Regions from separate parts of the Stutzerimonas balearica DSM 6083 genome, predicted to be linked through region 2. Evidence: predicted binding sites of a transcription regulator. Region 2 holds the regulator's gene; each other region holds the start of a gene.

Region 1 (4,032 bases), 320 kb from region 2:
GACGACTACACCAACCTGCCCGGGTAGCGGTTGGCTCGGCAACCCGCCGCCGGCCTGCTATCGTCGGTTCAGCGAAGCGGCAATCGGCCGCGCTTTACGAAGGGAGTCCGCATGCGCCTGAGCGTCCTGTTCCTGATCCTGCTCGCCACGGCGGGCTGTTCGTCCTGGGCGCCGGAGCCGGAGGACATCTCGGCGGTCCCGGCGGAGCGCCTGCTGGCGTATCAGCAGGCGCAGGAGGGTGCGGGCGAGATCGTGGTGACGCGGGATTTCGGATTGCGCGGCGGCGGCTGCTACATCGCCGTGCTGATCGACCGTGAGCTGGCGGCGCGCATTCACGTCGGCGAGCGGGCCCGCTTTCAGGTGCCGGCCGGGCGGCATGTCGTCGGCATCGGCACCGACCCGCTGGACGACACCCTGTGCTCGAAGGGGCGCCTGCGCCGCGAGGTGCTGGCCGAGGTCGTTGCCGGGCAGGTGCTGGACTACCGCATCACCAGCGAGAACGACATCGGCTTCGACATCCGCCCGCTCGCGCGCTGAGCGCCGCTACGGCGCTGGAGGCGCTCAGCGAATGACGCTGCGGGCGACCTCGAGATAGCTGGCGCCGTATTCGCTGACCGCCTCGGCGTTCGCCGATTCGGATTCGATATGCAGCTCTTCCAGGGTGTCGGCCAGCTCGTCCATGCGCATGTTGATGGTGCTCAGCGACCCCTGCAGGCGATAACTGATCTCGTAGATTTCCTTTAGCCGCTCGGCTGTCAGCTCCTGGCCCAGGGCGGCTTCCAGGCGCTTGTTGTCTTCGGAAAAACTGGCCACGGCCGAGGACAGCTCGCTATCGGCGACGGCCAGCGAGGCGCAGGTCAGACCGAGGGCCAGGACGGCGGTTTTCATGGATGACTTCACGAGGCGCTTCCCTTGCTGGAAATGGGGGCGCGAAATTACCACTCGTCCCCGATCCGCATGCGTACTGGCGCACAAAGCCGAAACAGCAGATTGCCGCAGGCCCGTCGGGCATGACCGTCCGGTCATCCGCCGCTGCTGAGTTCGGCAGCCGGTACCGCGCAGGGGGGGGCGCTGTTGGCAGCGCTTTCCCAGCAGCGGCGGCCGGCCAGGGGCGCGTGCCGGCTGCAGGGTATCCGTCTCCACGCGCTGAAAGCGCTCTGCGACGGCCTTTTGCGCGGCGACGAGCTCAAGCTGGATGCTTGCTTGCCGATAAACGGCAGGTCTGCCGGCACGCTCCTTTCATGCGCCGGCGCCTGCCTGACCCGTGCCCGGAAAACGACCCCATGATGCAGCGCCTGACCATTCGCATCCGCCTCCTGATCCTTGTCTGCACGATGCTGCTGGCCTGCGTGGTCGTCGGCATCACCGGCCTGAGCGCGCAGCAGCGCAGCCTGAACGGACTGAACACGGTTTACCTCGATCGTGTGGTGCCGCTGCGCGACATCAAGCTGATTGCCGACCTCTACGCAGTGAAGATCGTCGATGCCAGCCATAAGGCGCGCAGCGGCATGATCAGTTACGCCCAGGCACGCGACGATGTGCGCCAGGCGCGCGCAGAGATCCGCCGGCTGTGGCAGGCCTACCTGCAGACCCGCCTGCTGCCGGAGGAGCGCGCGCTGGCGACACGCATCGAGAGCCTCAAGGCGGCGACCGAGAAGCCGCTGGACGGGCTCGAGCGCACTCTCGATCGGCACAGCGAGAAGCGCCTTGCGGTGTTTGTCATGAATGACCTGTATCCGCTGATCGACCCGCTGTCGGAGGCGTTCAGCGAACTGATCGACCTGCAGCTCGGCGAGGCCCGCGGCGAGTACGAGCGCGCCCTGGCGCTGTACGAGCGCAACCGAGCTTTCTTCATCGGCCTGCTGGGCGCACTGCTGGTCGGTGGCGCATTGTGTTCGCTGTTGCTGATACGCAGCATCGGCCGCCCGTTGCAGGCGCTCAAGCAGGCCGCCGCGCAGGTGGCGGCCGGCGACCTGAGCCGCACCATCGAGTGCCGTGGGCGCGACGAGATCACCGAGGTTCAGCAGTCGATCCGGCAGATGCAGCACCGGCTGCGCGAAACGCTGCAGGACATCCAGGGCTCGGCGACTCAGCTGGCATCGGCGGCCGACGAGCTGCACGCAGTGACCGAGCACAGCGCCCAGGGCATCGCCCAGCAGAACCAGGAAGTGCAGATGGCCGCCACTGCGGTCAACGAGATGTCGGCCGCGGTCGAGGAGGTTGCCGGCAATGCCAATCGCACCTCGACCGCTTCGCGTGAGGCCGAGGAGGTGGCCGAAGCCGGGCGCCACAAGGTCAACGTCACGCGGGAAACCATCGACCGCCTGAGCAACAAGCTCGGCGATACCGCCGCGACCGTGCAGCGCCTGGCCGACGAGGCCGCCAATATCGGCCAGGTGGTCGACGTGATCCGTGCCATTGCCGACCAGACCAACCTGCTGGCGCTCAATGCGGCGATCGAGGCGGCGCGCGCCGGGGAGGCCGGCCGCGGTTTCGCCGTGGTCGCCGACGAGGTGCGCAACCTTGCCCAGCGCACGCAAAGTTCGACCGAGGAAATCGAGCGGATGATTGGCGCGATCCAGAGCGCGACGGCCGATTCGGTGCGCGAGATGGAGCAGAGCAGCGAGTTCGCCGGGCGCAGCCAGACGCTGGCCGGCGAGGCCGACCAGGCGCTGGCGCTGATCGCCGAGCGGGTCGGGCAGATCAACGAGATGAATCTGGTGATCGCCAGCGCAGCGGAAGAGCAGGCTCAGGTCGCCCGTGAGGTCGATCGCAACCTGGTCGCCATCCGCGATGTGTCCGAGCAGAGCGCGACCGGCGCCCAGCAGACCTCGGCGGCCAGCGACGAGCTGGCCCGGCTGGCGACCGGGCTCAATCAGCTGGTCGGGCGCTTCCGCCTGTAAACCACCGGGGCGCCTGAGCGCACGGCCCGTTCAGATGCGGAACTGACGGGCCAGCCCACCGAGGCGTTGGCCAAGCGCTTCCAGGTGGCTGGCGGTACGCGCGCCTTGCTGGGCCTGATCGGCCACCTCGTCGACCGACACGGCGATTTGATGCACGCTGCGGCTGATCTCCTCGGACACCGAGGTCTGCTCCTCGGCGGCGCTGGCAATCTGCGCGTTCATCGCGTTGATGGTGGCGATCAGCGCGGCCATGGCATCGAGCGACACGCCGGTGCGGTTGGCCTGCTCGCTGCTGCTGTGGCCGGCTTCGCTGGAGCGTTGCATCGCCTGAACAGCGCCAGCGGTGCCCTGCTGCAGGCGATCGATCATGCCCTGGATCTCCGCAGTGCTCTGCTGGGTGCGACTGGCCAGCGCGCGGACCTCGTCGGCGACCACGGCGAAACCGCGCCCGGCCTCACCGGCACGCGCCGCCTCGATCGCCGCGTTGAGCGCCAGCAGGTTGGTCTGGTCGGCGATCGAGCGGATCACGCTGAGCACGCCGACGATGGCGTCCACGTCCTGGCGCAGGTTGTCCATGCTCAGGCCGCTGCGATGGATGTCCTCGACCAGCGCATGGATGCGCTGAATGCTCAGTTCCACCACCTCGCGCGCCTGCTGGCCTTCGGCGTCGGTCTGGCGCGCTGCATCGGCTGCGTTCTGCGCGCTCTGCGCGACTTCCTGGGCGGCGGCGGACATTTCGTGAATCGCCGTGGCGACCTGCTCGGTTTCATGGCGCTGCTGGGCCATGGCGGCATCGGAGCGCTGTGCCTGCGCGGCCATCTCACCGACCACCCCGGTCAGCTCGCCGGTGACGTCGACCATCTGCCGCACCATGCCGTGGATCTTGTCGACGAAGCGGTTGAACGAGGCGGCCAGCGCGCCGATCTCGTCGCGGCTGTCGATGTTCAGCCGATGCGTCAGGTCCCCGTCGCCGGCGGCGATGTCGTCGAGGTTGTCCTTCATCCGCTGCAGCGGCCGCAGGATCGAGTTGCTCAGCGCCAGCCCGGCCACGCCGAGCAGCACGAGCATGATCGCGGCGAGGGCCAGGGTGCTGCTGACCATGGTGCGGATACGCTCGTCGATCTGCTCG
Region 2 (4,032 bases):
CACCGTCAGTGATCCGCGGCAGGCCTGGCGCATGCTGCTTGCGCACCTGGCGCAGTCGATCAAGGTCAGCAAGAACGAGCCGCTGGAAGAGGGTGGCGTGATTGCCCTGGTCGGCCCGGCAGGCGTCGGCAAAACCACTACCCTGGCCAAGCTGGCCGCGCGCTACGTGCTCAAGCACGGCGCGCAGAGCATTGCCCTGGCGAGCATGGACAACTATCGCATCGGCGCGCAGGAGCAGCTCAAGACGCTGGGGCGAATCCTCGACGTGCCGGTGGTGCAGATCGATCCCGCCAAGCCATTGGCCAGCTCGCTGGCGTCGCTGGCACGCAAGCGGGTCATCCTTATCGATACCGCCGGCCTTCCGGCCAGCGATCCGACCCTGCGTCAGCAGCTGGCCGCGCTGTCGGACCGAGGCGTGAAGTCACGCAATTATCTGGTACTGGCCGCGACCAGCCAGAGCCAGGTGCTCAAGGCGGCGTGGCACAACTATCGCCGCTGCGGCCTGAGTGGCTGCATCCTGACCAAGCTGGACGAGGCTGGTTCGCTCGGTGATGTGCTGGGGCTCACGATCAGCCAGCACTTGCCGATAGCCTACCTGGCCGACGGGCCGCGTATTCCGGACGACCTGCATCTGCCGCGCAGCCACCAACTGGTCAGTCGCGCTGTCAGTTTGCAGTCGGACGAAGAGCCGAGCGAGGAAACCATGGCGGACATGTTCGCCGGCTTGTACAACGAATCGTCGCGGCGGGCGGGTTGAGCGCGCGCTGGCAATCGAATAAACCTGATGCGTCCGCAAGGCGCATCGTCGGCCCCTTGGGCCTGCTACATATGGGCGTTTGAAGATGGGTATGCATCCCGTACAGGTGATTGCGGTGACCGGCGGCAAAGGTGGCGTCGGCAAGACCAATGTGTCGGTCAATCTGGCACTGGCCCTGGCCGATCTCGGTCGCCGCGTCGTATTGCTCGACGCCGACCTCGGCCTGGCCAACGTCGATGTGCTGCTGGGTTTGACCAGCAAACGCACGCTGGCCGATGTGATCGCCGGTGAGTGCGACCTGCGTGACGTGCTCATCCAGGGGCCAGGCGGCATCCGCATCGTGCCGGCCGCCTCCGGTACCCAGAGCATGGTCCAGCTCTCGACCCTGCAGCATGCCGGTCTGATCCAGGCCTTCAGCGAGCTGGGCGATGAGCTCGATGTGCTGATCATCGACACCGCAGCCGGTATCGGCGACGCCGTGGTGAGCTTCGTGCGTGCCGCCCAGGAAGTCTTGTTGGTGGTCACCGATGAGCCGACGTCCATCACCGACGCCTATGCGCTGATCAAGCTGCTCAATCGCGACTACGGCATCAGCCGCTTCCGTGTGCTGGCCAACATGGCCCACGCGCCGCAGGAAGGCCGCAACCTGTTCGCCAAGCTGACCAAGGTCACCGAGCGATTTCTCGATGTCGCGCTGCAATATGTCGGCGCGATTCCCTACGATGAGTCGGTGCGCAAGGCCGTGCAGAAGCAGCGCGCCGTCTACGATGCCTATCCTCGGGCGAAGTCCTCGCTGGCGTTCAAGGCCATTGCGCAGAAGGTCGATACCTGGCCATTGCCTGCCACCCCGCGTGGGCACCTGGAGTTCTTCGTCGAGCGACTGATCAATCCAGGCACTGCCGGGAACCACGAATGAAAACTGCCGGATCCGCTATGTATTACAGCAAGGCACACGAAAAGGATGCGCAATATCGCCTGATCGATCAGTACGCCCCGCTGGTCAAGCGCATCGCCTACCACCTGTTGGCCCGCCTTCCGGCGAGCGTGCAGGTCGACGACCTCATCCAGGCAGGGATGATCGGGCTGCTGGAAGCGGCAAAGAAATACGACTCGGGCAAGGGCGCCAGCTTTGAAACCTACGCCGGCATCCGCATCCGCGGCACCATGCTCGACGAGGTGCGCAAGGGCGACTGGGCGCCCCGTTCGGTGCATCGCAACTCGCGCATGGTCAGCGAGGCGATCCGCGGCATCGAAGCCAGAACCGGGCGTGACGCTAAAGATCACGAGGTTGCGGCCGAACTTAAGTTGAGCCTCGACGAGTACTACGGGATTCTGGGCGATACGCTTGGCAGCCGGCTTTTCAGCTTCGACGATCTGCTGCAGGAAGGCGAGCACGGCGAACTGAACGAGGATGCCGGCAGCGCGCACCCGGAACCCTTCCGCGACCTCGAAGACGAGCGTTTTCAGCAGGCCCTGGCCGATGCCATCGCCAATCTGCCCGAGCGGGAAAAGCTGGTGCTGTCGCTGTATTACGACGAAGAGCTGAATTTGAAAGAAATCGGTCAAGTGCTGGGCGTCAGCGAATCGCGCGTAAGCCAGCTGCATAGCCAGTGTGCCGCGCGTCTGCGGGCGCGCCTTGGCGAGTGGCGTGCCGCCTGATCGACTGTATTGCTGCGAGACGTGCTCGGTTGCCGAGATTTTGGAATTACGGAGGTCGACTTGGACAAGAACATGAAAATCCTCATCGTCGATGACTTCTCGACGATGAGACGCATCATCAAGAACCTCTTGCGTGATCTGGGGTTCACCAATACGGCCGAGGCCGACGACGGCACCACGGCCTTGCCGATGCTCAAGAGCGGCAGTTTCGATTTCCTGGTGACTGACTGGAACATGCCCGGCATGAGCGGCATCGACCTGCTGCGCCAGGTGCGTGCCGATGAGCGCCTCAAGCATCTGCCGGTACTGATGGTCACCGCTGAAGCCAAGCGCGACCAGATCATCGAAGCGGCCCAGGCCGGGGTCAACGGCTATGTGGTCAAGCCCTTCACCGCCCAGGTGCTCAAGGAAAAGATCGAGAAGATCTTCGAGCGCGTCAACGGCTGAAGCAGCAACGCCGCGAGGGCACTATGACGCAAGCAGATCAAAGCCTGGCAGAGTTCGAAGCGACTCTGAAGGCCAACGCCCCCAAGTTGATTGAAAGCCTGCAGCAGGGTCGTTTCGACGAAGCGACGCAGATGTTCAATGAGCTCAGCCAGGCGCGCAACCACAGCCTTTATCAGGAAGTCGGCAAGCTCACCCGCGAGCTGCACAACGCCATCGTCAAGCTCGAGATGGATACCTGTGCCACTGGCGGCGATCCGTCACCGATAACCGATGCCACCGACCGGCTTTCCTATGTCGTGGAAATGACCGAGAAGGCCGCCAATCGCACCATGGACCTGGTGGAGGAGTCCGCGCCGCTGGTCAACTACGTGAGCTACGAGGCCCAGAGTCTGACGGCGGACTGGCAGCGCTTCATGCGCCGCGAAATGGACGCCGACCAGTTCCGCAGCCTGGTCAAGCGCATCGACCAGTACCTCAAGCGCAGCATGAACGACGGCAGCCTGTTGTCGCAGAACCTGAGCGAAATCATGCTTGCCCAGGACTTCCAGGATCTGACCGGACAGGTCATCAAGCGCGTCACCCGACTGATCACCGAGCTCGAAAGCAACCTGCTCAATCTCGTCTTGATGGCGGGTCAGGTGGACCGTGTTGCAGGCATCCAGCATGACCGCGATGCCATGCGCGCCGAGCAAGAGAAGAAAAAACAAGAAAAATCACCGTCCAACGGTGAAGGTCCGCAGATGCATGCCGATAAGCGTGAGGACGTCGTGTCGGGACAGGACGACGTGGATGATCTGCTTTCGAGCCTGGGTTTTTAGGGGAACAGGAATATGAGCTTCGACGCCGATGAAGAAATTCTCCAGGACTTCCTGGTAGAGGCCGGCGAGATTCTCGAATTATTGTCTGAGCAGCTGGTGGAGCTGGAAAGCAGCCCCGATGACATGGCCCTGCTCAATGCGATCTTTCGCGGGTTCCACACCGTCAAGGGCGGCGCAGGCTTTCTGCAGCTGCACGAGCTGGTCGAGTGCTGCCACGTTGCCGAAAACGTCTTCGATACGCTACGCAAAGGCGAACGCCGCGTAGATTCCGAGTTGATGGACGTAGTGCTGCAGGCCCTGGACTCGGTCAACGCCATGTTCAATCAGGTCCGTGAGCGCGTCGAGCCGACC
Region 3 (4,032 bases), 1.2 Mb from region 2:
TGACTATTTCTCGACATCTAACCTCCAGGCGTAAGCAAATACTCGCCTGGCTGGTCCTGCTATTGACCGCAAGCAACGGCGCGCACGCCGAAGCCATGACTCATCCTGATCAACTTATCGACGCCGCCCGCAGCTTTCTTGAGCAAGCAGTGGACAATTATTTACAGCGTAGCGCCATCGACGGCCGGCGGGAGATTCACTTCAGCCGTCTCGACCCGCGCCTGCGCCTGGCCTATTGCGACGCCCCCCTTAGCGCACAATTGGAAAGCCCCGATCAGCCAGTGGGCCGCGTGACCTTGAGAGTCAGCTGTAGCGGTAGCTCTCCCTGGTCAGTGTTCGTCCCTGCCCAGGTCAAGCTGTACCGCAAGGTCCTGGTTACCAATAAGGCCCTCCAACGCGGCGCGGCACTTGGCGATAGCGATATCAATGAGGCGGAACGCGACATCTCTCTGCTCACCCAGGGTTACCTGACGACCCCAGCGCAAGTCGCAGGGACCAAACTCACCCGCATCGTGCAGCCAGGCCAGGTGCTGACGCCGGCAATGCTGGAGCTGGCCGAGGTAATACGCAGGGGCGACCAGGTCGTTATCTCGGCCGGGAATCAATCGGTCAATGTGCGTATGCCAGGCGAGGCGTTAACCGACGGAGCGCCCGGCGAGCAGATCCGCGTGAAGAATCTTCGCTCGGGGCGTATAGTCAGAGCCCGCGTGACCGGCCCCGGGCAGGTCGAGGCCGCGATGTAACGCGTCACAGGCTCGACGCTTTTCTCCGCGGCGCCAGAAAAAATACTAAAGTTTCAGCACACCACGCCGAAAGCCAGGCAAGCGTACTGATTCTCGAGGTTTGCATCATGGTTATCGACTTCAATAGACCCAATGGCCCCGCCGGTCCCGGCGCCAGCCGTAGCAATCAGATTCAAGGCAGTGAGCGCCCGACTGCGACGCAACCTTCCGACAACGCGGTGAGCAGCCAGGAGACCGGCGCTGCAGCTGGCGAGCCGGTACAGCTGAGCCCGGAAGCGCAGCGGCTGCAGCAGGCCACCGAGCAGCTCAGTCAGCAGCCGGTCGTCGACCAGGCGCGTGTCGAGCGCATTCGCCAAGCGATTTCCGATGGCACTTATGAGATCGATCCGAAGCGCCTAGCCGCCAAGCTGACCGCCTTCGAATCGCAGCAGTAATCCCGAGGTAGATCCAGCCAGGTTCGAAATGCACGACGAAAATCTGCTGCAACAACTTGTCGATGACATCAATACCGCCAAGCAACTGCTCGAACTGATCGAGCACGAACTCGCGGCACTCGCCGAGCGAAACCTGGCCGAGCTGGAAATTATTCTGACGAAAAAGCAGCCTCTGTTAGCGCTGCTCGGCCAGCATGGCGTCGAGCGCAGCAGGATGCTCACTGAGCGCCAGTTGAGCAACGACCGTAGCGGGCTGGAAGCGTTTGCTTCGATCTCCTCGCAGGGTGACGCCATTCTGGCCCGCTCGTCCGAGCTTGAGGCGCTGCTGCAAGACTGCCAAGCCGCCAACGAACGCAACGGGCGACTGATTCGCGCCAATCAGGGTGCCGTCGGCAGCTTGCTCGCCATTCTGCAAGGCAGCAACGAAACGCCCGACCTGTACAATCGTCGTGGCGCCACCGCCAAAAGCAGCCAGCACCGGCCGCTGAGCCAGGCGTGACCATTACAACTCTAAGGATGCTCGGGCCCAGGCCCGTAACGCAGCATTGCCTAGTGCTGGAGAACAGCGGACGTGTCGAATCCGTTCTTTGACGAAGCCGGTCCGCAACCCCCGAAGGTTCTGACCGCCCCACTCGAAATACAGGCCAATCTCAAGCAGCTGCTGGACAACAACGTTCCTGTCAGCATCCGCTTTCTGGAGCGCAATCAGCGCTACCAGAGCTATTTAATCGATCTTCACCGTGACAGGGGCTGGCTCGCTTTCGACGAACTCATTCCCAGTGATGGTGATCGCCTGATGATGGCCAGCGAGCCGTTCGAAGCCGAAGCCTTCTATGAGGGGGCCCGCCTCTCTTGGAAAAACCATCAAACGGTACATCCAGCCGACTACGATGGGGCTCGCTGCTATTGGACGCCACTACCCGACGAGCTGACCTATCATCAGCGCCGCAATGCGTACCGTGCTCGGCTGGATTCGATACCTATCACCGCGACGCTCGGTGGCGCACCGCTGAGCAGGACACTCACCGGGCGACTGCTCGATCTTTCAGCCACAGGCTGCAAGATGAGCTTCAAAGGCAACGTCGAAACCGGTCTTCAGACTGGGCAGGTCTACCCGGACTTTTGCGCAGAGCTTCCCTCAGGTCCAGCCAAGTGCGCCGTCGAACTGCGGCACGTCAGCTATGATGAGCGCCGCGACGCTACTTTCTGCGGAATGCGTTTTTATCAGATGAGCGGATTGCTTCAGCGCCAGATAGAACGCTTCGTCTATCAGCTGCAACGCGAAGCCAGACGACAAAGCGACGCGCCGTTCGCTTGAACCCGCCTGCCGCTCCAGGGGAGCGGCAAGCCTCCCCCGACGAACCCGTTCAAGCGCACTTGAGAAACAAGTGGCGTCCCAGGCGAGGTTCGAACTCACAACCTTCCCCTTAGGAGGGGGATGCTCTATCCAATTGAGCTACTGGGACTCGGGGGCGCATGTTAACGACCCCCGGCATGTTTGTCATGCCCCGCGCCGGCTGTCATTTATCCCCTTGCATTTTGCACGAAGCCATCAGGCAGAGCTTGCAAAGTGCAAATCGCAGGCGCTAGAGCTGAAAGCATAACTTATTGATTTACAACATTTTTTTCGTATAAAACTGCTTGGCACAACACCTGCTATGCATTTCGCATTGAACTTTCGATCGCGAAGGAAACGCAGAGATGCCGAAGCCCCTTTATTTGATCAGCACCACAGCTGTCTCGATTGCCGCGGCATTTGCCCTGCAGCTGCCCTCCGCCGAAAAGCACGCTGCCAACGCCAGCCCAGCCGCCACCTACGCACGCTCGATCTCCCCCCAACCGAATCGGCATCCCACGGCCAAGCTATTCAATCTCAGCGGCGATCACATCATCGCCCCCACCAGAGCCCAGCGCTGGGTGTTCTGACGATCCTTGGAGGAAAATGAGAATGTCCAAGCTAGCGGCTTATAGCCTTGTCCTGTTGGCCATATGCGGATTGACCGCACTCTGGGCGCCAAGCGAAGCAGCTCGCGCTGTCAGCCAGTACGGCATGGCGATATTCAGTCTCTCGACGTTCGCCGGCCTGCTGATCGGGCGTCGAGTGAAGTTCGATCCCATCCTGCGCTAGCACGCAGTGCAACAGCACCATGCGCATGGGCAGCCGGTCACACATTGGCTTTCTGATAGCAAAACGCCTTTACTAATCAAGCTGAAGACGTACAATTGGCGTCAGCAAGCCGACCATCTATAGTTTTTTCAGGACAAGCGGAACAGCGCGGGTGGGCGGTTGTCAGACCGATGACTTCCACGGCAATTCGCTACCACGCAACCTGACTAACCGGTTTTACTATGCGCCCAATGAAACAGGCAGTTTATTCCAGCCGCACGGCTGACAAATTTGTGGTTCGGTTACCTGACGGCATGCGCGAGCGTATCGCCGAGGTATCACGCAACCACCACCGAAGCATGAACTCAGAGATCATTGCACGACTCGAGCAGAGCCTTCTGCAGGAGGGCGCGCTGGATGATGATCTGAACATGCGACTCGATAGCCCTGAGCTGAGTCTTCACGAGCGCGAACTGCTTCAGCGGTTCCGCCAGCTCACCCACCGCCAGCAGAACGCCTTGATCGCACTGATTGCGCAAGATACCGAGCTGGCCAAGGACGAAGCCTGACAGGCTCGCTGCCGCGAGACATAAAAAAAGCCGGCGTTGTTCGCCGGCTTTTTTGTGCTAGCGACCAAACACCTACCTATAGCAGGAACAGTGTCGCCAACCCCAGGAAGATGAAAAAACCACCGCTGTCGGTCATCGCAGTGATCATGACGCTCGCACCCATCGCAGGGTCTCGCCCA
Region 4 (4,032 bases), 910 kb from region 2:
TCCATACCTTGCGCCTGCTACTCGACCGCGCCCGGGTTACCGAGAACCGCGCCAACGTCAACCAGTTCGTCGAGGGCCTTCGGCCAGTCGAAGAGGCCTATGCCAGGACGATCTTCCTGGCCGAAGAACGAGCGCTGTTCGAGCGGTACCAGGGCGCGCGCGAGCACTTCGAGGCCGTGCTGCGTGAAATCCTGCGCCTGGAGGCGAGCGGCGAGCTGACTCAGGCTATCGAACTGGTCGGTTCGCAACTCAATCAGGTGGCGTCCGCCATGAGCGAAGAAGTTCGCTCGCTGATCGCCTTCAACAATGAACAGGCCGAGCTGTCGGCGCAGAAGGCCGACGAGCTGTTCGGCGAGGCGCGTCTGTGGATGATTCTGACCATCATTGCCGCGGGGGTGTTGACCTGGTTGCTGGCCTGGGCCTTCACGCGCAGCATCGTGCAGCCGTTGAGCCAGGCGGTCGAAGTCGCCGAAAGCGTGGCCGCTGGTGATCTGCGCCGGCCGATCGAGATCGACGGCAAGGATGAGCCGGCTCGTTTGCTCGCGGCGCTCAAGAGCATGCAGGGCAGCCTGCGCGAAACCGTGCAGCGCATTGCCGACTCGTCCAATCAGCTGGCTTCGGCCGCCGAAGAACTCAACGTGGTGACCGAGGACTCGACACGCGGCCTGCACCAGCAGAACCACGAAATCGAGCAGGCCGCGACGGCGGTCAACGAGATGACCACCGCGGTCGACGAGGTGGCCAGCAATGCCGTGGCCACCTCCGAGGCGTCGCGTGAGTCGGATGCGACCACCCAGCGGGGCCGCCAGCAGGTCATTCGCACGGTCGAGTCGATCAGCCTGCTGGCCTCGGATGTGACCTCCACCGCCAGCGAGGTCGAACAGTTGGCCGGCCAGGTGCGCGATATCAGCAAAGTGCTGGATGTGATCCGTTCGATCGCCGAGCAGACCAACCTGCTTGCGCTCAACGCGGCCATCGAAGCGGCCCGGGCGGGCGATGCCGGGCGCGGTTTCGCCGTGGTGGCGGATGAGGTGCGGGCACTGGCGCACCGCACGCAGCAATCGACGCAGGAAATCGAGCAGATGATCGGTGCCGTGCACCAGGGTACCGACAAGGCGGTCCAAGCGATGCAGACGAGCAATCAGCGCGCCCGCTCGACGCTCGACCTGGCGCAAGCGGCCGGTGAGGCGCTGGAGGAGATCGCCAGCGCGATCAGCCAGATCAGCGAGCGCAATCTGGTGATCGCCAGCGCCTCGGAGGAACAGGCACAGGTCGCCCGCGAGGTCGATCGCAACCTGGTCAATATCCGCGATTTGTCGATGCAGTCGGCCGCGGGGGCGAATCAAACCAGCGCTGCCAGTCAGGAGCTGGCTCGCCTGGCCGTCGAGCTGAACGGGTTGGTCACGCGTTTCAGTATTTGACGCGCCGAGGGCGGTGCGTCGAAACACCGCCCTCGTAAAACCCTTTGCATGGAGTGGTTTTTTTACCGTTCGTCGTAAAGTTTTGCGCGTTTCTGGCGATAGCCATGGCAGGACGCAGCCTTTACCTCAGGGGGTATATATCCATGCTTAGACAACTCAGCATCGCGCTTCGGGCGGGCATCGGCTTCAGTGTCGTGGCGCTGCTGGTCTTTCTGCTCGGCGGTTTCTCGCTTCAGCAGATGTCGACCATGCAGCGCGAGTCGCAGGAGGTCAACGAACACTGGCTTCCCGCCATCATTCAGCTCAGTGAGCTGAACCAGGAATTCTTGCGCATCCGCGCGGCCACCCTGCGCTTGCTGGTAGCCGATACGGATGCCAACAAGCGGGCGGCGGTGTCGTCGATCAATGACATCAAGTCGTTGTTCCAAGAGGCCCGCAAGAAAGCCGATCCGCTGATTCGAACGGCTCAAGGCCAGGCGATGCTGGCCCGGTTCGACAAGGCTGTGGCCGAATACGAGCGATTCCAGACGCAGATCGTCGAGCTTGCGCTGGTCGGCGATCTGGACGGTGCCAAGGCGCTCACTCGCGGCGAGCTCAATCAGCATGCCAGCGAGGCATCCGGGGCCGTGCGCGAGTTGATCGAGTTTTCTCGTAGCCAGGCGATGGCGGCGGCACGCCTTTCCGACGACACGGCCTCGCATGCCTTCAATGGCGTAGTCGTCGCCTTGCTGCTTGCGGCCATATTGACCGTTGCCCTGGCGATCCTGCTGACACGTAGCATCGTGCAGCCGCTCAACGAGGCGGTGCGCGTTGCCGAGGTCGTGGCCAGCGGTGACCTCACGCACTCGATCAGCATCGTGGGCCGTGACGAGCCGGCACGCCTGTTGACGGCGCTGGCGAGCATGCAGGACAGCCTGCGCGACACCATCCAGCGTATCGCCGATTCGTCGAACCAGCTCGCCTCGGCGGCCGAGGAACTCAATGCCGTCACCGAGGACTCGACGCGTGGCATGCATCAGCAGAATGACGAGATCCAGCAGGCGGCAACGGCGGTCAACGAGATGACGACCGCTGTGGATGAGGTGGCCCGCAATGCCGTTGCCACGTCCGAGGCCTCGCGCGAATCGGACGCGACGGCCCAGCACGGCCGCGAGCAGGTACTCAGGACGGTCGAGTCGATCGGTCTGCTGGCCGAAGACGTCACCGCTACCGCCGCCGAAGTCGAGCAGCTCGCCGAGCACGTGCGTGATATCAGCAAGGTGCTCGATGTGATTCGCTCGATTGCCGAACAGACCAACCTGCTGGCACTCAACGCCGCCATCGAAGCCGCCAGGGCAGGGGATGCCGGACGAGGGTTTGCCGTGGTCGCCGACGAGGTGCGCGCCCTGGCGCATCGCACGCAACAGTCGACGCAGGAAATCGAGCAGATGATTGGCTCGGTTCATCAGGGCACCGATAGCGCCGTGCACGCCATGCAAGTCAGCAACGACCGTGCGCGCACTACGCTGGAAATGGCCCAGGCCGCCGGGGAGGCGCTCGAAGGCATCGCCCTGGCGATCAGCCAGATCAGTGAGCGCAACCTGGTCATCGCCAGCGCTTCGGAAGAGCAGGCGCAGGTCGCGCGCGAAGTGGACCGCAACCTGGTGAACATCCGTGATCTGTCGCTGCAGACATCGGCCGGGGCCAACCAGACGACGGCCGCCAGTCAGGAATTGGCGCGACTGGCCGTCGACCTGAACACGCTGGTGGCTCGCTTCAGCGTGTGATCGTGCTGATTCAAAGGCCCCGCTCTGGCGGGGCCTTTTTGTTTCTGCAGCCTAGCCGCGGCGATGGGGCGCATCTGGGCTTCGTTGGGCAGGGGGCGTACCATGCCGAGCCTTGTGCGGGGCGGTCGGTCGAACGCTCGGCAGCGCCCGCAGCCACTCATCCAGAACACAAGAAGCGGCCCCCATGTCCGATCTTTCCACTCGTCTGTTTCGATTCCTGAACCGCACCAGCCTGGTGGCGCAGATCGTCGTCGGCCTGATCGCCGGCGTCGTGCTCGCCCTGCTGGCGCCCGAGGCGGCCCGTTCGGTCGGCCTGCTGGGCGACCTTTTCGTTGCCGCCCTGAAAGCGGCGGCGCCGATCCTGGTATTCATCCTGGTGGCGGCCTCACTGGCCAATCACCAGCGCGGCCAGCCGACCCACATCCGTCCGATCCTCGGCCTTTACGCGCTGGGTACGCTCAGCGCCGCAGTCACGGCAGTGGTGGCGAGCTTCCTGTTCCCGACCAGCCTGACGCTGGTATCGGAAGTAAGCGACGTGGTGCCGCCTTCCGGGGTGGCCCAGGTGCTGAAGACCCTGTTGTTCAACATCGTCGACAACCCCGTGCACGCACTCTTGCAAGGCAACTTCATCGGCATCCTTGCCTGGGCCATCGCGCTCGGCCTCGCGTTCCGCTCGGCCGGGGAGAGTACCCGCAGCCTGGTGAGCGATCTCTCGGCAGGGGTGACGGGCATCGTGCAGCTGATCATCCGCTGCGCACCGCTGGGCATCTTCGGTCTGGTGGCCAATATCCTGGCGACTTCGGGCTTCGGCGTACTGGTGGGTTATGCCCAGCTGCTGGCGGTAC

The links. Region 2 encodes FliA, which starts transcription of late flagellar genes. Its sites were predicted from a motif close to CTAAAGTTTNNNNNNNNNNNGCCGNTAA; they were not measured.
Region 1: a site for FliA is predicted at 1,186-1,213, ahead of CL52_RS13860 (methyl-accepting chemotaxis protein). Genes of this name have one in related genera too.
Region 3: a site for FliA is predicted at 789-816, ahead of flgM (flagellar biosynthesis anti-sigma factor FlgM). Genes of this name have one in related genera too.
Region 4: a site for FliA is predicted at 1,496-1,523, ahead of CL52_RS08235 (methyl-accepting chemotaxis protein). Genes of this name have one in related genera too.

What each region holds. Positions count from the first base shown of each region.
Region 1 covers NZ_CP007511.1:3,016,911-3,020,942, reverse strand. Annotated here, with positions in the region: gene CL52_RS21245 (hypothetical protein) at 1-27, shown strand, start outside; gene CL52_RS13870 (3-isopropylmalate dehydratase) at 112-537, shown strand; gene CL52_RS13865 (DUF6746 family protein) at 562-888, opposite strand; gene CL52_RS13860 (methyl-accepting chemotaxis protein) at 1,284-2,903, shown strand; gene ctpM (methyl-accepting chemotaxis protein CtpM) at 2,934-4,032, opposite strand, start outside.
Region 2 covers NZ_CP007511.1:2,692,478-2,696,509, reverse strand. Annotated here, with positions in the region: gene flhF (flagellar biosynthesis GTPase FlhF) at 1-757, shown strand, start outside; gene fleN (flagellar synthesis regulator FleN) at 843-1,673, shown strand; gene fliA (RNA polymerase sigma factor FliA) at 1,691-2,416, shown strand; gene CL52_RS12205 (chemotaxis response regulator CheY) at 2,489-2,863, shown strand; gene CL52_RS12200 (protein phosphatase CheZ) at 2,887-3,681, shown strand; gene CL52_RS12195 (chemotaxis protein CheA) at 3,694-4,032, shown strand, end outside.
Region 3 covers NZ_CP007511.1:1,456,722-1,460,753, reverse strand. Annotated here, with positions in the region: gene flgA (flagellar basal body P-ring formation chaperone FlgA) at 1-743, shown strand, start outside; gene flgM (flagellar biosynthesis anti-sigma factor FlgM) at 851-1,177, shown strand; gene CL52_RS06695 (flagella synthesis protein FlgN) at 1,206-1,676, shown strand; gene CL52_RS06690 (flagellar brake protein) at 1,749-2,495, shown strand; tRNA gene CL52_RS06685 (tRNA-Arg) at 2,567-2,643, opposite strand; gene CL52_RS06680 (hypothetical protein) at 2,879-3,103, shown strand; gene CL52_RS06675 (PA3371 family protein) at 3,126-3,305, shown strand; gene CL52_RS06670 (Arc family DNA-binding protein) at 3,527-3,853, shown strand; gene mgtE (magnesium transporter) at 3,930-4,032, opposite strand, start outside.
Region 4 covers NZ_CP007511.1:1,786,135-1,790,166, forward strand. Annotated here, with positions in the region: gene CL52_RS08230 (methyl-accepting chemotaxis protein) at 1-1,421, shown strand, start outside; gene CL52_RS08235 (methyl-accepting chemotaxis protein) at 1,565-3,187, shown strand; gene sstT (serine/threonine transporter SstT) at 3,372-4,032, shown strand, end outside.